DNA from 2 places in the Metabacillus mesotrionivorans genome. Region 1 is predicted to be linked to the other one. Evidence: riboswitches for the same ligand, from Rfam matches in the RefSeq annotation. Region 1 holds a riboswitch; the other holds the start of a gene.
The links. A riboswitch is a leader RNA that binds a small molecule or an ion and turns the genes downstream of it on or off. The one in region 1 is predicted to bind thiamine pyrophosphate.

Region 1 (7,428 bases):
TTCCACAGCACTTCTAATCCATTTGGACTGGTCGATTAAAACAGCAATGGCCACACCTGCAGCTGCCGCAATTAAAAGTCCAAGCAATGCCTCAGAAAGCGTCTGAAGGATATGCACACCGAGCGTTCCTCTCATTTCAAACAATGTAAGAAAAATGTCTGTTGGCTTCGGCAGGATCCACTTCTCAATTTCAAAAAGCGCGACAGCCATTTCCCACATGAAAAGTAAAACAGTCAGAACTCCTGCCGGCAGCGCCATTCCAGGTAAAGATTCAGCGATATTTCTGGAGTTTTTCATCCATAGTTACTCCTTCAGCAGGGCGATAATGAATCTTCATATGCGTCATCACTTCGCTTGCACCTGCAGCGATACAGGCATCCTGAGCCTGTTTGACAATTTCAAGCAGATGATTGAGCTCACCTTCCATAACGGTCTCCATCGCGCCAACTTCATATTTGACACCCGACTGCTGCACCACTTCGATGGCTTTGTCGACAATCTCGTATGTATTCCCGTCTGCTGATTTCGGAAGTACCTGAAATGCTAGATTTACACTGGACATGATTAATTCCTCCTTTTCTTTCTGTGAATCTCTTAGAAAACGCAAAAAAGGCTGCCGGTTAGGGCAGCCTTAAGCATTCGCAAAGTTCATGGAAAATAGACTCTTTTCCTGTATCCCTCCGCTGGCATTACCCAGATCAGGTTAAAGGGTCGATACAAGAATCAGTATCCTCTCAGCCGAGTTCACTCAGCTCCCCCGCTTCTATAAGATTCATGGAAACTATAGCAAGTTTTACAGGACTTGTAAAGAAAGGAAAACACTTTCCGCTATTTTCTGAAAAAAAATAGAATTTAGGCTTGTCGAATTTTGCAGTTTCCTGTATAGTAGTGTCTAAATCATATATCGCATTTGACCACTTGGGGAGCCGCCGGCTGAGAGTGAACGTTATGTTCTGACCCGTTGAACCTGTTAAGTTAAAGCTTACGTAGGGATGTGGCGATGGATTCAAGTGATAACCCAACCAAAGCAGTGCGTGGAAACCATCCGACATTCCCCGCATTGCTTTTTTTCATGGAGAAAAGGCCCCGGTCGAATGCCGAAAAGGGGTAAAATCGTGCAAACAAATAAGCGCCTGGTTTTTTTATTAGAAGCAGCGATTCTTGCTGCAATTGCCTTCCTTTTGGATTTAGCAACAAGCTTTATTGGCAAAATGCCGCAGGGAGGTTCAATTTCACTTGCAATGGTGCCCGTACTGATCATGGGATTTCGCCACGGTCTAAAAGGCGGACTGCTGACAGGCTTTCTCCTCGGCCTTCTGCAGACGGTCATGGGCTATACGACCATTGTCCATCCTGTACAGGGTTTTCTAGATTACTTTGCCGCCTTTACAGTAGTTGGGGCCGGAGGTATTTTTTATAAACAGATTCAGAACTCACTTCATCGTTTAAACAAAGGGCGCCTGATCCTTTATGTCACACTTGCCGCTTTCCTTGGAAGCTTCCTGAGATTTGCAGCCCATACACTCGCAGGCGCCGTCTTTTTCGCTGAGTTTGCTGGAGATCAGCCGGTGCTTCTCTATTCAGCAGGGTACAATGCATCCTACATGATTCCGACATTTATCATCTGTACGATCATTCTTGTGCTGATGCTGCTGACTTCAAAAGCGCTGATAGTAAATAGAAAATAGAGAAAAGCACTGGAAATCCGGTGCTTTTTATCATAATCTCTTCTTTTTCAGCATGTATTAATAGTAATAGATTTCCTAATGGAGGCCATGAAATGAATCTCACATACTCCCTCATGCTGATTGCTTTTTTTCTATCCATCTGTCATTTTTTGTATGGCTACTTTGAAGCGCTGCGGATCAGCGGCGAAGATGGCCCTGTCAGAGGATGGTCCGTTGTTTTTTCATTTCCGCTCGGATTTGTTTTTGCCTATTTTGCAGCGGTTTTTAACCAGCAAATCTGAACAAAAGCGCAAGCGCCAAGGCCCGCTCCGATAGGCAGATAAGAATCCGGCGGAAAAGTCCGGTTTTGACTTTTTTGACGGATTTGTTCTGACAGAGGATCTAGGCGCTTCCGCTTGCCGATGATAACTTTGTTATGTTATCAACGGCCTTTTATTTTTTATAATTCCCTTAACAAAAAGTAGAACCCGGCAGATGTCTGCCGGATCTTTTTTTATGCCTCCGGCGGGATTCGAACCCGCACTCCTTTCGTAAGCATAGGCTAAGGGGAACACGCTTCCCTACGGATTTTCACCGGCAGGAATTCCGCCTGCCTCAGCATAGCTGCTTTTCGGTGCTTCTGAAACCTTTGCCTTGCGACCCGGTTCTACTGTTTCCGGCGCTCTTCCCTTCTAGAGCTACGGAGGCTTATTAAGAGTCCCTGCTTCACAGAGACTCCCGCGGGAGTTTACAGCAGGTTTTCTATTAAACTCTCAACATAGTCGTTCATGTTTCCAAAAGAATATCCTGTCATTTGTGCTTTTGTCACATCCAGCGTCCAGTCACCCGGAAGACCGTACGGGGACGCGTTTTCTTTTGTCACTTCCCCTGTAATGACTGCGGGTTTGTCTGCAGCTCTCTCAATCCTGCCGATCAGTTCTCTCAGGGAGAAATTGTCTTCAAACGCTATATTATACGCTCCTGTCAGCCTTTCTTTTCCTGCATGAAATAGAAAACCTGCAGCATCTTCAGATGAAGTGAAGCTGAAAGAAACATTGTCATTTTTCGCGCCAATGGGCTCTTCCTTTTTCACTTTGTCTACATGAAATAAGAAGCGCTCGGTGTAATCATCTGTTCCGATGACCAGAGCAGGCCTGACAGCCGCAACAGGCACTTTCGCATTCTGGAACAAATACGCTTCGGCACCGCGCTTTGCCTCCTGATAACCGGCCATTCCCCCATATTCTTTACGGTGTTTAAAGGTCGGTTCGAACAAGAGCGGGTCAAAATCCGTTTCCTTTCGCTCTTTGCCAAATTCATAGACAGCCATTGTTGATGTAAAGATATAATGGCCTATTTTACCCTCAAGCGCTTCATAAGCCGTTTTGGCTTCAAGCGGCGAGAAACAGGATTGATCATAGACAGTGTCCCATTGCCTTCCTTCAAAAGCCCGGGTCATTGATTCTTTCTTTTCCCGGTCAATGACAAGACGCTCAACCCCGTCTCCAAAATCATCCCGGGTTCTTCCTCTTGTTGCAACCGTCACAATCACTCCGTCCTCGAGCAGCTTATGAACAAGTCTCTTCCCAAAAAACTGTGTGCCTCCAAGTATTAACGCGGTTTTCAATGCAGTTTCATCTCCTTTTATGTATTCAGCCGCGCTGACAATTCCTTCAGATTCCAGCCGAATGCTGTCTCCGGATGATCGGTGCCTTCAATCTCGTACGTATCCTCTCCCACTTTTTCAGGAGAGTACCGTTCATAGAACCCCTTCGACGGGTTGTCATTCATCACCCACAGCATCATCGATTGATAGTTCAACTTTATCAGCTCCTCTGCTGCCGCACGAACCAGGCACTTACCAACACCTGAGCCTTGTGCTTCTTTCAGAAGATAGATGGCGTATAATTCGCCGTCATAGCCGTATTCCTGAGACCTGGACGGACCAAATCCCGCAAACCCGACAATTTTCCCCTCTTCATCTTCTGCAACGAACACAGTATCCGGATTTATCCTGCACCAGATTTTCTCTTTGCTTTCGTAAGTCATATTTTTTAAAAATGAATCTGCTACGATTCCCTTATACGTTGTCCGCCAGCTGTCAACGTGTACAATGGCAATTTGCTTTGCATCTTCTCTGGCAGCTTTTCTGATCAGTACCTTCATTTTTCAACACTCCTTGCTGACTAAAATTCGACAACTTTCAATAAAAACCCTGTTTCAAAAGGAGTTTCTTTTTTTGCAGAGAATAAGTTTATTAGACTTAATCAATTGGAGGCTTACCGTGAAAATCGTACTTCATGCCGCCCTGTCCATTTTTTATATCGTGTACTTTACCGCCGTCTTTTACATTTTATTTCTCTTTTTAAATATCCCGGCGTCTGTTATTTCCGGCACAATCATATGCCTGCTTCTCCTTGGCCTTTTTATCTATTCCGTATACGAAATGATTCACAGCAAAGAACGTAATCTTCTTTTTTTCAGAGGGCTGTCAGGAACGATCGCCCTTTCGGCAACAAGCATCGGCCTGATCATTACGCTGTTTTTCGTTGTGCTGATGAACATCATGACCACTCATGTGAATTACCAGAGCATCAGCCCGCGTGAAAAATTCGAATTCCAGGTCAATGCCTTTCTTCCGGTTGATCCATACGAAGATTACAAAGACCAGGCAATGACGAAAACAATCTCACATATGACCGTTTTTTATCCGTCACTTAAGAAAAAGGATCTTGAACTGGCAGAAAACGAATTTAAACAGGCAAGAGAAATAAGCAGGCGTCTGCTCGGCGAAATCGAGGATCAGCCTATAGACCTTCTTCTTTTAGACGAATCGCCTGATTCTCTGCACGAGCTTGATTATCTTGATTATATGGGATTTTACGACCACAACAAAAAAACGATGGCAGTTGTCATTCCCGATGAATACAATGCCTCATCTCCTGTTGTGATTGAAACGTTTTACCACGAGTATTCTCATTATTATTTAGAAAAGAAACTTGAGAAGCTTGGCATTGAGCCTTACAAAATCCCGATCTGGTTTAATGAAGGACTGGCTGAATATGCCGGGTATAACGGGAAAGAGGTGCTTATCCCCCTTCAGACTACCGTTTCTTTTTACGATCTCATCAATCCGGGAGACTGGGCAAATGCCCTTGAGAAAAGCACGGACGCAGACATTTATACTCAAAGCTATTATGCGGTAAAGATGCTTGCTGATGAATTTGGAGAAGAGATGATCCTCCAGCTGCTGAAGGAAACAAAAGCAGCCGGAAGCTTTGAAGAAGCCCTTAAAAATAAAACCGGATATACGTATGAAGAGTTAGAGAGAAAATTAAAAGAGCAGTAAAGATGCAAAGAGCACCAGGGAACAGCCCGGGTGCTCTTTGCCGTTTTACACGGCTTGTTTTTCAGGAATTTCTGCTTTGGTTTTTTTCTCAGTCATAAAAAGAAGCACACCGGCAACAATGATTCCGCCGCCAATCACCTGCGTAAGGAGAACCGTTTCCGCCAAAAAGAAATAGGCAAGGATAATTGAGCCCACAGGTTCAAACAGAATGGCGACCGAGATGACATTTGTCGAAATCCATTTCAGCGACCAGTTAAACAGCGAATGCCCAAGCAGGGTCGGCACTGCCGCAAGCAGAAGAAAATACATCCAGTCCTGCTGCGGATAGCCGCTGAGCGGATACTTCAGAGCCAGACAGTAGATTAGAAGTGTCACAGAGCTTACGGCATATACGATGAACGTATAAAGCGTCAGAGAGTGCCTTTTCCTCACGCCCTGGCCAAAAAGAAGGTATGCCGTGACCATCGCGCATGCAGCGAGAGCCAGAAAATCACCAAATAGAGCGAGGCCGCTGATCCTGAAATCCCCCCAGCTGATGACGGCACTGCCGGCAATCGCCAGCAGGGCACTTATTACTCCTCTGACTGAAACCCTTTCTTTAAAAAAGAAATACGTTCCGATAAAAGCAAACAGAGGCTGCAGCGTTACGAGAACAACCGAGCTTGCCACAGACGTGTAGTTCAGAGATTCAAACCAGAGGATAAAATGAAAGGCAAGAAGCACTCCGGCCAGGGCGGAATAGCTCCAGTCTTTCCGTGACATCGTCTTCAGCTGAGGCAGACATTTTGCCAGAAAAAGAGGCAGAACAAGCAGCGTGGAAAAAAACAGCCTGTAAAACGCAATAACCGGCGCAGGAGCAGATGTCAGTTTGACAAGAATAGCGGATGTTGAAACAGCCGCAACCCCCACAGCCAGTGCGATATATGGATATAAAGTTGTTTTATTCATGTTTTTTCTCCTTCACCATTCACTCTTCTCCATTATACTGCATGACGGACCCGGCAATTTGCAGAATATTATTTTCAAAACTTTCAAAAAATAGTTATAATGAAAGCGTAACCATTTTATTGTTCCGGGAGGTCCTATGCAATCACTCAAAAACAAAACCATCGGCCAATTACTGAAAGACACCGTTTCTGCATACGGAAATAGAGATGCGGTCGTCTATTCAAAAGAAAACATCCGCTATACCTATGATGAGTTTTACCGCGAGACAACAAAACTTGCAAAAGCGTTAATCGGACTCGGCGTAAAAAAAGGCGAAAACATTGCCATATGGGCCACGAATGTTCCTGAATGGCTGCTCCTTCAGTTTGCATCAGCCCGCATCGGGGCCGTGCTTGTCACTGTCAACACCAGCTATCAAAGCAGTGAACTCAAGTATTTGCTGCAGCAGTCCGACTCTGCCGCTCTCTTTTTAATCGACGGCTTTAAGGGAACATCTTACGTTGATCTGGTCCGCTCCATCACGACTGAAACCTCTTCAGAAAACAGCTCACAGCCTGCACTCCCTTACTTGAAGAATCTCATTTACATAGGACAAAACGAAGCACCGGAGGGAATGCTCAGCTGGAACGACCTTCTCATCCGCGGCATGAAAGTGACCGATGAAGAACTTGCAGAACGCGAGAGTCTGCTCACACCTGAAGGCGTTATAAACATGCAATATACGTCAGGTACAACCGGTTTTCCTAAAGGCGTTATGCTGACTCATCATAATATCGTCAACAATGGGTTTTTAGTGGCAAGTGCGATGAACTTGACTCATGAAGACCGCCTGTGTATTCCCGTTCCATTTTTCCACTGCTTCGGCTGCGTTCTTGGCGTGCTTGCCTGCGTTTCAGTCGGGGCGGCAATGGTTCCGATTGTGGAATTCGACCCTGACCTTGTTCTTCAGACGGTTCAAAAAGAAAAATGCACCGGGCTTCATGGTGTGCCAACGATGTTTATTGCAGAGCTGAACTCTCCTAATTTCAAAAAATACGATCTTTCCACTTTAAGAACAGGCATTATGGCTGGCTCCACCTGTCCGATTGAGGTGATGAAAAAAGTGATGAACGACATGGGCATGTCTGAGATCACAATCGCCTACGGACAAACAGAATCCTCGCCTGTTATTACGCAGACGACTGTAACAGATTCCATCGAACGCAAAGTGGAAACGGTGGGCAAGGCACATCCGCATGTGGAAGTGAAAATTATTGATCCCGTTACAGGAGAAGAAGTGCCAAGAGGCGTGCAGGGCGAGCTATGCACTAGAGGGTATCTTGTCATGAAAGGCTATTACAAAATGCCGGAGGCTACTGAGGAAGCGATTGATAAGCAGGGCTGGCTTCACACTGGCGATCTGGCCACAATGGATGAGCACGGCTATGTCGTCATCACCGGACGCCTCAAGGATATGATTATCCG
Region 2 (7,428 bases), on a different contig from region 1:
AAGGGATTTGAATCGTTAATACTTCTTCAGCTATTTTTCTATTTGTAATATCCATTTTTATAATCATGTTTATCCCCCTTTTCAACCGGTTAGCTCTGCTTTTTCCATTTTATCACAATTCCCCATTCACAAAGGTCATGCTGCGGGACTAAGCGAAATTGTTTTACCGAACGCTCATGTTATAAAAAAGGACACAAAAAAAGCCTCCCGCACACATGCAGGAAGCTCTGATCTGTTATCCAAGAATATGATAGCCTGAATCAACATGAAGGTTTTCTCCGGTCATGCCGCGTGCAAGGTCACTGAACAAAAACAGCGCAGTGTCGCCGACTTCTTCAGGAGTCGTTGTGCGGCGGAGCGGGGCACGCTCTTCAATGTCCTTAAGGATTGAGTTGAAGTCGCTGATGCCTTTTGCTGAAAGCGTGCGGATCGGTCCTGCAGAAATGGAATTCACACGGATGCCGTCTTTTCCGAGGTCGCTTGCAAGGTAGCGCACGCTTGCATCAAGCGACGCCTTTGCTACACCCATTACATTGTAGTTCGGAAGGACTCTCTCTCCTCCAAGATACGTAAGTGTGACGATGCTTCCGCCTTCTGTCATCAGGCCTCTTGCCGCTTTTGCAACAGCCGTGAGGGAATAGGAGCTGATGTTGTGGGCAAGCAGAAATCCGTCACGAGTCGTATTCATGTATTCTCCGCTTAATTCTTCTTTATGGGCAAACGCGATACAGTGAGCAATGCCATGAATAACGCCGACTTCATTTTTAATCGCTTCAAAACATGTTTCAATCTCCGCATCGTCTGTCACATCGCACGGCAGAACGATCGAATCGCTGCGGTCAAGCGTCTCAACGAGATCACGCACTGATTTTTCAAGACGTTCCCCTGCATATGTAAAAATAAGACGCGCTCCCGCTTCGTGAAGAGAACGTGCAATTCCCCAGGCAATGCTTCGTTTATTTGCGACGCCCATTACGACAACATTGCGTCCAGCTAATGATAAGTTCATTTGGAATCCTCCCGATTAATACATGTTATTAGTACCTGGTTATAATTATAGCATGTAATTGATACGGGAACAATCTCGCGTTTCTTTCTAACCCAAATACTTCTGATAAATCTTCCTTGCTTCAGCCGGGTCTTTTGTGCCGTGAATTAGCGCCCGGCCGTCGCGAAAAACAACCACCCGGTTTTCATCTGCCTGAAAAGAGAGCAGATACGGATTGGCCGTTATCTTTTGAGCCGCACGTTCCAGCTGTTTGGCGAGACTTTGAAAATCAAGACTTCGGGCTTCTGCGGGCCTGATCTGAACTGTATCCCTTCCGCAAAGCACGGACGCTTTTGCGCTTTTGTCCCAGGTCAGGTAAGGGTAGACAGGATCTTCTCCGCAAGAAGGACACGACGGGTTTTTGACTTTGGCAACGCTGATTTTGCTGAATTGATTACGCCACACATCAAAGGAAAGAAGCTCTCTTCTCATCGCTGATTTTTCACCTGTCAGCCACTTAAACACCTCTGCCGTCTGGTAAGAAGCCGTGATTTGAACGGCAGGACTGATAATTCCCGCCGTATCGCACGTCTGGCCTTCCATCGGAATCTGCTTAAGCAGGCAGCTCAGGCAGGGACCCTCCCCCGGCATTACTGTATAGGTCAGCCCGTAGCTTCCGACACATGCCCCGTAAACCCAGGGAATTCCCCGCTTCAAAGCAGCATCGTTGATCAGCATGCGGGTTTCAAAATTATCCGTCGCATCCAAGATCATATCGGCATCATGACAGTAATCAAAGATGGAATCCGCCGTCACATCATCAATAACGCCCCTGACTTTCACCTCACTGTTGATGGAGGCAAGTCTCCGTTCAGCAGCTGCGGCTTTCGGCATCCGTTCTTTTGCATCCTGCTCTGTATATAGCTGCTGGCGCTGAAGGTTGCTCCACTCGACGTAGTCACGGTCAACGATTGTGATTCGGCCAACTCCTCCCCTGACAAGCATTTCAGAGCTGGCTGTGCCGAGTGCACCTGCTCCAATGACGAGCACATGACTGTTTATGATTTCTTTCTGGCCTTTTTCCCCAATAGGGGCGAATAGTTGCTGTCTTGAGTAGCGTTCCATTTAGGTTGTGATCATTCCTTCTTCAGGACTGCTTGCAACAGCATAGGATTTAACAGGGATACGGCCTGCTTCATAACTCAGCCGTCCCGCTTCGACCGCAAACTTCATGGCTTTGGCCATTTTCACGGGATCTGCTGCTCCGGAGACAGCCGTATTCAGCAGCACGCCGTCAGCGCCAAGTTCCATCGCTTTCGCTGCATCAGCGGCAGACCCAATCCCTGCATCCACAATAACCGGCAAGTCAGTCTGTTCGATAATAAATGTGAGATTGAGTGGATTGATGATTCCCTGCCCTGATCCAATTGGGGATGCCCCGGGCATTATGGCGTGGACGCCTGTCTCTTCAAGCCTTCTGGCAAGTACAACGTCATCAGAAGTATAAGGAAGAACGATAAATCCTTCTTTTACGAGTTCTTCGCTTGCTTTAAGCGTTTCCACCGGATCCGGCAGGAGTGTTTTCTGACACCCAATCACTTCTACTTTTATCATATCACACAGACCTGAAGCTTTAGCGAGCTTTGCAATTCGGACGGCTTCCCCGGCCGTTTTGGCGCCTGCCGTATTCGGAAGCAGTGTATATGCGGTCAAATCAAGCTTCTCAAGCAAGTCTGGCTGAGACGGCTCGAATACATTCATCCTGCGGACAGCAAACGTCAGGATCTCCGCTTCTGACACTTCTGCCGCTTTCTTTTGAATGTCAAAAGACGGATATTTCCCTGTTCCAAGCAAGAGCCGTGATTTAAACGCTTTCCCTGCAATTTTTAACATGTGTCATCCTCCTCCTACAAAATGAACCATTTCAAGAACATCACCGTCATTTAAAATTGCGCGATGATAGCATTCCTTATCAAGGATTGTTTCATTATGTTCAATCATGACCGTTTTATGGCTCAGCTGATAAAATGCCAGAAGATCTTCAATTGTCTTTATGTGCGAATCCAGCTCAGCTGTGCTGCCGTTCAATTTGATTTTCATGATTTCACCTCTGTCCGCCGGTTTAATCCAAACTCTCTTTCATACTCTTCCTTGACCGGGCGATTCAAAAACAAATCCCTTACCATTTCGCCTGTTTTCGGAGCCAGCAGAATACCGTTCCGGTAATGTCCTGTTGCCGCATAAAGATTTTTCATGCCTTCATGCTTAAAAATGTATGGTTTCGCATCGCTCGCTGCCGGTCTCAGTCCGGCCCAGGCTTTTTGGAAAACACCCTTTTTTATGCACGGCATAATGGAAACAGCCTTCTCCATCAAGGAAGACATTCCTTGTATTGTAGGTTCTGCCCTCCAATTTCCCTCCTCCATCGTCGCACCGATAATGATGCTTCCGTCAGATTTTGGCACAAGGTAGCAGCTTTCATGAAAGACCGTTGACGCTAAACGGAACCCATCCGGCATGATGGAAAGACATTCGCCTTTAACAGGATGAACTGGAGCTGAGATGCCTACTTCCCCAAACAGCTGGCCGCTCCATGTCCCGCCCGTAATCACAAGCGCTTCACAATAATGAGTCTCTCCTGCAGCTGAAACTTCATAGTGAGAAGGCTCTGCCCGCTGTATACGTCCCGCTGCAGCTCCTTCAAGGATGGTTCCTCCGTTTATTTGTACCGCCCTTGCCAGAGCCCGGCAAAGAGCGGAAGGGGAGACCTGGCCATCTTTTGCAATGAACAGGCCGCCTTGAAGATCCTCTGTCAGGTTACTTTCTTTCTTTAGGACAGAATCCCTTGAGAGCCACTCAACATCCGGTTCTTTCCCTGCTCTATCCCTAAGGGAAGCAGCTTCCTCAGCCGTCATAGCAAGTTTCAGCATCCCATTGTAAACAAGCTGAATATCTATACCTGTTTCCTCAAGTAATCCGGCTGAAAGCCCGGGATAGAGAGACGCGCTCTCTTCGGCAAAACGGAAAAAAGCATCTGCCCTTTCCGTTTCTGTATGAGCCCCAAGCATGCCTGCTGCAGCGGATGATGCCCCGCATCCGATCTTCCCTTTTTCAAATACAGCTACTTTTATACCTGCCTTTGACAGAAAATAGGCAGACATCAGGCCGATGACTCCTCCCCCGACAATTCCAGCATCATAAAATGTCCTCAACCGCCGTTCCTCCTTTCAGCTTTCGTGCAAGCTCTTTTGCCGCCTCCACGGGTTTGTCTGCTGAAAACACATAAGACATGGCTGCTGCACCTGCGATTTTCAGCTTTTTCAGTTCCGGCAGCACACCAGGAGTGATTCCTCCAATTGCATAGACAGGGATGGATACAGATTCACAGACTGTTTGAAGAAAAGAAATTCCTTTCGGCTCAAGACCGTTTTTTGAATTTGTCTGAAAAACATGTCCGGCAATCAGCCAGTCTGCTCCTTCTTTCTCCCTCTGGATTGCCTCTTTTGCTGAATGAACCGAACATCCTGCCCCGAGGTAAGGGTAGTGCTCTTTAACAAACTTCACAGGCAGTCCATGTGACGGAAGCTGGACTTTTGCCAGTCCTGAACGCACCGCTGCATCCACGCTGCCGTTCATGATCAGTTTTGATTTTGGAACCCCGCTGCGCGCAAGAAGCTCAACTAGTTCCACCAGGTCTTCTGCTGACTTGTCTTTCTCTCTTATGTGGATGGCATCCGCAAATTTATGTACGTCTGTGATGATGGAAACCAGTGATTCTGCAGAATGCCTTCCATCCGTTACAAAATGAAGCTTCACTTTTGAAGCTGCAGCGAGTCTGCACGTCCCCACGCTTCGAGATTTTCAGCCATATCCCAAAAGCGGTATTCATACATGGAGCTGATCAGGAAATGTTCTTTCATCATCATGCGCTCATGCGCGCTTGCTTTTTCAGCCAGTTCATCAAAACGGTTCACCTGTTCAAGGACAAGCTCTTTAAACCAGTCGCCATGATAGGTCTCAATCCATTTTTCATAGACGGCATCATCAGGCTCACAATCCTTCAGACGCTCTCCCACTTCGTAATAAAGCCAGTAGCACGGCAGCAGCGCAGCTATGATTTCACCGAGATTTCCGGTCGCGACTGCGCGGTACATATGAGACGTATAAGCATAAGCTGTCGGCGCCGGCTTAAATTCCGCGCGTTCTTTTTCCGTAATTCCGAGCATTTTGGAAAACTGCTGATGAAGGGAAAGCTCTGCCTCATAGGTTCCCTGAGAATGAACGGACATTCTGAACGTCGTATGCAGATCCGGGGCCATTGCACCGGCAAACGCCTGCACTTTTGCAAAGTGGGTCAAGTAATACGAATCCTGCATCACATAAAATTTGAACTTTTCCTTTGAAAGTGTTCCATCACCGATTCCTTTTACAAAGGGATGGTGAAAGCTCCCTTCCCACCACTCGTTTGCGTACTCCCTGCATTCTTTTGAAAATAGCATGACGTTTCCTCCATTTCTTTTTAAAACAGCAAAAAACCACTTTTCGCATAGAAAAGTGGTGTATGAAATAGACCCTTACACCACTTCCCTACGCTGGTGTTAACCAGATCAGGTTCTGAGGGTCTCGGTGGCAAACTCCGATCTCAGCCCTTCTGAAGGGCTCCCCTAGCGGTTTATCGTATAAAATTTTCTGAATGTTTTACATGCCCATCATACCACGATAAAAATATCTTTCAAGGCTTTTTCAAGAAATTTCCGCTTAATTTTTGTGAAACTCAAGCTCCTGCTTCAGTTCATCGATATACTCGGATGATCCCGTCAAAATCAGAAGATCTCCCCGTTTCAGCTCCGTATCGCCGTGAGGAACAATCGACTCATTCTCCCGGAAAATCCGGACAAAAATGACGTCTCCCGTAAACGGGAAGCTCCTGAGGACCATGCCGTCGTAACGTCTGTTGTTCATTTTGATCTGATACAGGGCAGATTCGCTGTGCGTCAGGATTTTCATGATGCCCGGCGCTTCGATCAGGGCTCTGAGCAGCGTTTTGGTCGAGAGCAGAACAGAGAACACATCAATATTTTTTGCTTTCAGCTGCTCATCAAGCAGGGGCGAAGCAATACTTGCAATGACCCTGTCGACTTCAAGCTCTTTTGCCATCAGGGCTATTTCCGCATTCGCATCCTCATCGCCTGTTGCTGCAATCAGAATATCCGATTCAAATACCCCTTTTTCCTGAAGCGTCTCAATCGAATAATCTTCAACCTCTTCGATTTGAAAAAGAGATTCGGCAATCTGCTGTTCGTTTTTATCAACATGCGTATGATAGATGATTGTTTCATACAGATTCGGATTCAGTTCTCTTGTAACAGGCAGCGTCATTTGATTGGCTCCTATGAACGCAACCTTCAGTCTTTTCTTTGAACCGAGCTTTTCCGGGAAAAGCTTTTTAAATCCAATCGGCGTAAAGATGCTTGTCAGAACGGCCGTCAAAATGAGCGCCCCGGACATCTGCGAGTCAATGACATTCACCCGTTCTCCAATCGTCGCTGCGGCGATAACAAGCGACAATGTGGATGTAAGCAAAAATCCAGCAGCAAGCGTTGTTTTCGTATCGTACCATCTTTTTAAAAGATAAATCGGCAAAATTTTTGAAATCAGCAGCGCGATAAACAGCAGCGGAATCAGCATCAGAATTTTAGGGTCTTTAAACAGCGACCAAATATCAAGGTCCACTCCAACCATGACAAAGAATATCGGAATCAGAAAGCCGTACCCGAACGAATCCATTTTCTGAACCATTTCCTTGTTCGGGGAAAGAAGAGATACGAGCACGCCTGCTAAAAAGGCACCGAGAATATTTTCTGCACCGATCGTTTCTGAAAGCGCAACAAGCACAATAATCAGCGTAAAAACAGCTCTTGTCCCAATTTGAATCGTGCCTTTAGAAAGCGTCTCGATAAACGATCTGCTCTGAAAGGTTTTGCCGATAAAATAAAGGGCAACACCCGCTCCGAACAAAATGAGCATCAGCCACATATTCGTATTTTCCCCGCCATAAATCGACGCAAAAACAGCCAGCAGAATCATCGTCACCAAATCGGCTATGACGGCGACAAGAAGAATAATCTGCCCGATGTTCGACTTCATGATGCCTGCATCTTTAAGCGTCGGCACGACCACCCCGAGTGAGATGGTCGAGATGATCAGCGTCATCAGGAACGCATTTTCAATAAATCCGATCAGAACAAACAGGTAAGAGAGCAGCAGGGAAAGAATAAAAATGCCGACAAAAACAAGAAAAGAGACAAGGAACGTATTCGGCGCCTCTTTTCCCGATGGCAGCACTTCTTTTTTCCTGCCCCCGATAAATGCTGTGAAATCAATTTCAAGACCGCTCAGAAACATGAGAAAAATAAATCCGAGCATAGACAGCGTTTCGA

Region 2: linked by a shared signal. The riboswitch ahead of tenA (thiaminase II) and the one ahead of thiT (energy-coupled thiamine transporter ThiT) in region 1 are both predicted to bind thiamine pyrophosphate.

The regions. Positions count from the first base shown of each region.
Region 1 covers NZ_JBQMFF010000003.1:2,609-10,036, forward strand. Annotated here, with positions in the region: gene ACTSEZ_RS09985 (ABC transporter permease) at 1-297, opposite strand, end outside; gene ACTSEZ_RS09990 (thiamine-binding protein) at 272-565, opposite strand; TPP riboswitch at 658-769, opposite strand; TPP riboswitch at 910-1,010, shown strand; gene thiT (energy-coupled thiamine transporter ThiT) at 1,116-1,688, shown strand; gene ACTSEZ_RS10000 (hypothetical protein) at 1,781-1,969, shown strand; gene ACTSEZ_RS10005 (NAD-dependent epimerase/dehydratase family protein) at 2,416-3,294, opposite strand; gene ACTSEZ_RS10010 (GNAT family N-acetyltransferase) at 3,312-3,833, opposite strand; gene ACTSEZ_RS10015 (peptidase MA family metallohydrolase) at 3,952-5,016, shown strand; gene ACTSEZ_RS10020 (DMT family transporter) at 5,062-5,964, opposite strand; gene ACTSEZ_RS10025 (AMP-binding protein) at 6,101-7,428, shown strand, end outside.
Region 2 covers NZ_JBQMFF010000001.1:162,953-170,380, reverse strand. Annotated here, with positions in the region: gene ACTSEZ_RS00750 (GNAT family N-acetyltransferase) at 1-67, opposite strand, end outside; gene fabI (enoyl-ACP reductase FabI) at 236-1,009, opposite strand; gene ACTSEZ_RS00740 (MoeB/ThiF family adenylyltransferase) at 1,097-2,113, opposite strand; gene ACTSEZ_RS00735 (thiazole synthase) at 2,114-2,881, opposite strand; gene thiS (sulfur carrier protein ThiS) at 2,885-3,088, opposite strand; gene thiO (glycine oxidase ThiO) at 3,085-4,200, opposite strand; gene ACTSEZ_RS00720 (thiamine phosphate synthase) at 4,184-4,804, opposite strand; gene tenA (thiaminase II) at 4,801-5,487, opposite strand; TPP riboswitch at 5,556-5,664, opposite strand; gene ACTSEZ_RS00710 (monovalent cation:proton antiporter family protein) at 5,747-7,428, opposite strand, start outside.